DNA from 2 places in the Neisseria blantyrii genome. Region 2 is predicted to be linked to the other one. Evidence: predicted binding sites of a transcription regulator. Region 2 holds the regulator's gene; the other holds the start of a gene.
The links. Region 2 encodes sigma-54, which starts transcription at its own class of promoters, with help from an activator protein. Its sites were predicted from a motif close to CTGGCACGCTTCATGCTT; they were not measured.
Positions count from the first base shown of each region.

Region 1: a site for sigma-54 is predicted at 1,184-1,201, ahead of Q9J80_RS07085 (acyl-CoA dehydrogenase family protein). Genes of this name have one in related genera too.

Region 1 covers NZ_CAUIZY010000007.1:25,660-28,064, forward strand. The annotation lists gene Q9J80_RS07085 (acyl-CoA dehydrogenase family protein) at 1-1,104, opposite strand, end outside; gene mfd (transcription-repair coupling factor) at 1,313-2,405, shown strand, end outside.
Region 2 covers NZ_CAUIZY010000013.1:16,823-19,227, reverse strand. The annotation lists gene hpf (ribosome hibernation-promoting factor, HPF/YfiA family) at 168-461, opposite strand; gene rpoN (RNA polymerase factor sigma-54) at 536-1,879, opposite strand; gene katA (catalase KatA) at 2,227-2,405, shown strand, end outside.

The DNA.
Region 1 (2,405 bases), on a different contig from region 2:
ATAAAGCATATCGTTCGGGCCTTCAAAAATCGTGAAGGGGCGGATGTCGATAGCGATATTGCCGGCGGTGTGTCCGCGTTCAAAACCCTTCGCACCCAAGAGTTTTTGCAACATTTGCGCGGCGGCGTAAGTGTATTCCGTGGCGAGGGTTTTGACGATATTTGCCTCCATCAGTTGATGGGCGACGGGGGCAACAGGCGAAACGGAACGGCAGACATAGCGGTAAAGAATCTCGGAAACCTGATGGCGGCGTTGGATTTCGCGGCGTTCGTAATCGACGAATTTGATGTCGTGGCGGACATATCGGTCCAGGTTTTCAAGGATGTATTCCATAATGCCGTGCGTCATGCCGATCAGTTGCAGGCGGCTGCGGATAAAGATGTTTTGGAACGCGCGCAAACCGACGGCATCGCCCTGAGAGAGTTTCATCACGGCGATTGCAGGCATTTGGGCATCGATGCGGTTGACGGCGTAACGGACGGCGCGCAGGCCTTCGGATGCGAGGGTTTCGCAGCGGATGTATGTTTTGGGGACAAGCAGCAGGTCGATGACTTTGGCTAGTTTGCCGTTTTTGCGCTCTTTGGCGGCAACGAGGAGGAAGTCGCTTTGCGAGTTGCCCTGCCAGTATTTCGCGGCGTTGACGTAAATGGTTTTATCGTCGGTATATTCGTAGTAGGACTGCATTTCGCGGGCAATCGCCGCGCCGGAGGTTTCGGGTTCGGTAATGCCCAAACCGCCGCCCTCGCCTTTGAAAATCATCTCCAAACCTTGCGCGACTTGCGCTTCGCCGCCGAACTCTTGCAGAGGCTGCAACACCAGCGCGCCTTCGATGCCGGTACGCAGCGTAACGGGCACGCCGTAATGCCCCGCAATCCGCAATACTTCCTGAATTTCAAACTGGCTGCCCTTGCGCCCCCCGTGTTTTTTGTCGAGGAAGGGCAACAGCAAACCCGCCTGCTTCAAGGCAAGCCATTTGTCTTCGGGCAGGTATTGCATCAGGTCGATGCCGTCTGAAAAAATGCAGCGGAATGCGGATTCGATGTGCTTTAAAAAAGCAGCCGTGTCCATAGTTGACGGCTGCGCGCTTGATTCAGTGTGTGTCATCATATTTTCCGGTTAATTTCTATTAACGGGCAGTTTTATCAAACCGCCGCCCATAATTTAGAGTTTAGTTTCTAAAATTTACCACAAAGTATGACAGCTAACAATCCACTTCACTGTTTGCATGCTAATCAATCTTTCAGACGGCATCAGATTATCGCCATCGTGTTAAAATTGCCGTTTGCCTCCGTATCTAAAACATTCCCACGCCATGAACTACCCTATCCCCAAACCCCGTGAAAAATCCCGTTGGCTCAATCTGTCTCAAGGCTCCTTGCCTTTGGCTTTGGCGCGTCATTTGCCGCATAAGCAGCTCAAGGTTGTCTTGACCCAAAATGCGGAACAGGCGTTGCGCCTTCAGACGGCGTGGAGGTTTTTCCGTCCGCACGACACGGCGGTGTTCCTGCCGGACTGGGAAACGCTGCCTTACGAGCGTTTTTCGCCGCATCAGGATTTGGTGTCGGAGCGGCTGTCGGCGTTGTGGCAGATTAAAAGCGGCGCGGCGGATGTGTTGTTCGTACCGGTTGCTACGGCGATGCAGAAGCTGCCGCCTGTGCCGTTTCTGGCAGGGCGCACGTTTTGGCTGAAAACAGGGCAGACTTTGGATATAGGCCGTCTGAAAAGCGATTTGGTGGATGCGGGCTACAACCATGTTTCCCATGTTGTCGCGGCGGGCGAGTTTGCCGTGCGCGGCGGCATTGTGGATTTATTCCCGATGGGCAGCGAGATGCCCTACCGCATCGATTTGTTCGACGATGAAATCGACAGCATCAAAACCTTTGACACCGACACGCAGCGCACCATCTCCCCCGTTTCCGAAATCCGCCTGCTGCCGGCGCACGAATTCCCCACCGACAGCGAGGCGCAAAAAATCTTCCGCAGCCGCTTCCGCGAGGAAGTCGATGGCAATCCGAACGATGCCGCCGTGTACAAAGCCGTCAGCAACGGCCACTTCGGCGCGGGCGTGGAATACTACCTGCCGCTGTTTTTTGAAAACGAGCTGGAAACGCTGTTTGACTATATCGGCGAAGATGCGTTGTTTGTCTCTTTGGGCGATGTTCACGCCGAGGCAAACCGCTTTTGGGGCGACGTCAAATCGCGTTACGCCATGGCGCAGGGCGATGAAACTTATCCGCCTTTACTTTCACAGCATTTGTATCTCTCTGCCGATGTTTTTGCAGGCCGTCTGAAAAACTACGGACAAGTACTGCCCGATGTTTCCGGCAAGGAACACACCCTGCCCGACCTTGCCGTCAACCGCCAGTCCGACGAGCCTTTGCAGGCATTGAAGGATTTTCAGACGG
Region 2 (2,405 bases):
GGGGTAATACCTTTTAACGATAACCTTAAGCTATCGTTAAAAAGTTCATGGAGTTGAGCATCAAAACCGGTTCAAGATAAGGCGGATTTGCTTCATGTTTGGTTATGCAGAATAAACAATGCCGTCTGAAACGGAAATCTGTTTCAGACGGCATTTTGCCGATTCGGTCAGTTGCGGACTTCTCCGCTTTTTTCTTTGTGTTTCAATACGGCGCGGTCAAGTTTGTCTGTCAGGGTGTCGATGGCGGCATACATGTCCTGACCGTCGGACTCGACGTGCAGGTCTTTACCGGCAAGGTGTACGTCTGCCTCGGCCTTATGGCTGGCTTTTTCCACAGACAGCGTTACAGTTATAGAAATGATGTCCGAAGCGTGGCGGTTGATGCGCTCCAGTTTCTTGGAAACGTGGTTTTTGATGGCTTCGGTGATGTCGAAATGCAGACCGGTGATTTTCAGATTCATGATACAGCTCCTTCGGTGGGTTCTGTCCGTCGGCGACGGAACGGAAAAACGGGTTGTAGCATTGTGTTGAAAAATTATTCTGCGGTTTTGCGTTTGTGTGCTGCCGGAATCTCAAGGGATTCTCTGTATTTGGCAACGGTGCGGCGGGAAACCTCCATGCCGCGGAAAGCCAGCAGGTTGGCGAGTGCCTCGTCAGAATAGGGCCTGCGTTTGTCTTCGCTGCCGACAAGCTGGGAGAGTGCGGCTTTAACGGCGTGTTGGCTGACGGCTTCTTTGCCTTCTTCCATTTGAACTGCCTGCGTGAAGAAATAGCGTAGCGCAAACACTCCGCGCGGGCAAGACAAATATTTTTGGTTGGCCGCGCGGGAGACGGTACTTTCTGCCACACCCAATTCGGCGGCGGCATCTTTCATCAGCAGGGGGACGAGTCCGATTTCGCCAAAAGTGAAAAAGTCTGCCTGATGTTTAACGATGTATTCGGCAAGGAGGACGACGGTTGCCTTCCTCAATTCGAGCGAATCGATACGTTGTCTGGCTTCGCTGATTTTTTCCTTCCATTCGGGCGAGAGGCCTTCAGACGGCATCAGTTCGCAATATTCGCTGTTCATTTGCAGAGGAGGCAGGGAGTCTTCGTTGAAACTGACCGTCCAGCCGTCTTTACTTTCCTCAACCCAGACATCCGGGCGGATATACGGCGTGGGCGTGGATGAGGCAAAACCGGCAGCGGGAAAGGGATTGAGCGAAGCAATGAGGTCGAGTGCGGCTTCGAGTGTGCCGCTGTCGGTTTTGGGCAGGTGTTTTTTTATTCGCGCGAGGGTTTGGCTGCGGTTGCCGTCAATGCTGTCGAGGGCGTTTCGGACGATATGCAGGGCGGCGGGTTTGGCAGCACATTCGCCCAATCTTTCTATCTGCAGTATCAGCGATTCGTTCAAATCGGCGGCGGCCACGCCTGCCGGGTCGAATTTTTTCAATGCGGTCAGGGCTTGTTTCAGCATTGCTTCATCCAACATCCACTCCAAGGGCGTATGGTCGAGGATGTCTTCGATGCTGTCGGTCAGGTAGCCCTGCTCGTCAAGGAAATCGATAAGGATGTGGACACAGGCGGCTTCTTGGTCGGAAAGCGGGTGTTCGCATACTTGCGCGTGCAGGTATTGCTTGAAATCCTGTTCGCCGGCGATGTTGGACAGCATATCTTCGCCTTCGTCTCCGCCGATTTGGCGCGCGGGCGCAGTGTAATGGCTGAACTCGGCATCGGAAAATTCATCCGTGTCTTTGCGTTCGAGCAGGGGATTGTCCGACAGCCAGTTTTCGACCTCGCGTTCAAGTTCGATACCCGACATCTGCAATACGCGCAAAGATTGTTGCAGCCGCTGGTTGAGCTGCTGGGTCTGTTTGAGCTTTATTCCGAGTAAGGTCATGATAATGTGGGGGAAATTGTTATTTTCAGCCTGTCGGCGCAAAAAATGCCGCAAAGCGTCATTGCATTATAAATGGTTTTAATGAGCGGGTTCGGATTCCGTTCGATAACAAAAAACAAACGAAAATCAAAAACCGATTGCTTATAACAATATTAAATCGATTTCATAGTTTTAATAGCGAAAATCTTGGTGTATAGTTGCTTTCATAGTTTAAATAAAAGGAAAACAAAATGTCGATTCAAGAAATTTATTGCAATCAAGAAACCGGTTACGAATACGCTTTCCGCCAAATCGTACTGTAAGCCGTTTACCCCCATTTGACCAACCTGAGAAAAGGAACAAGAGCGATGACTACCTCCAAATGCCCCGTCACCCATCTGACTATGAACAACGGCGCGCCTGTTGCCGACAATCAAAACAGCCTGACCGCCGGTCCGCGCGGCCCCCTGCTGGCGCAGGATTTGTGGCTGAATGAAAAACTCGCCGACTTCGTGCGCGAAGTCATCCCCGAACGCCGTATGCACGC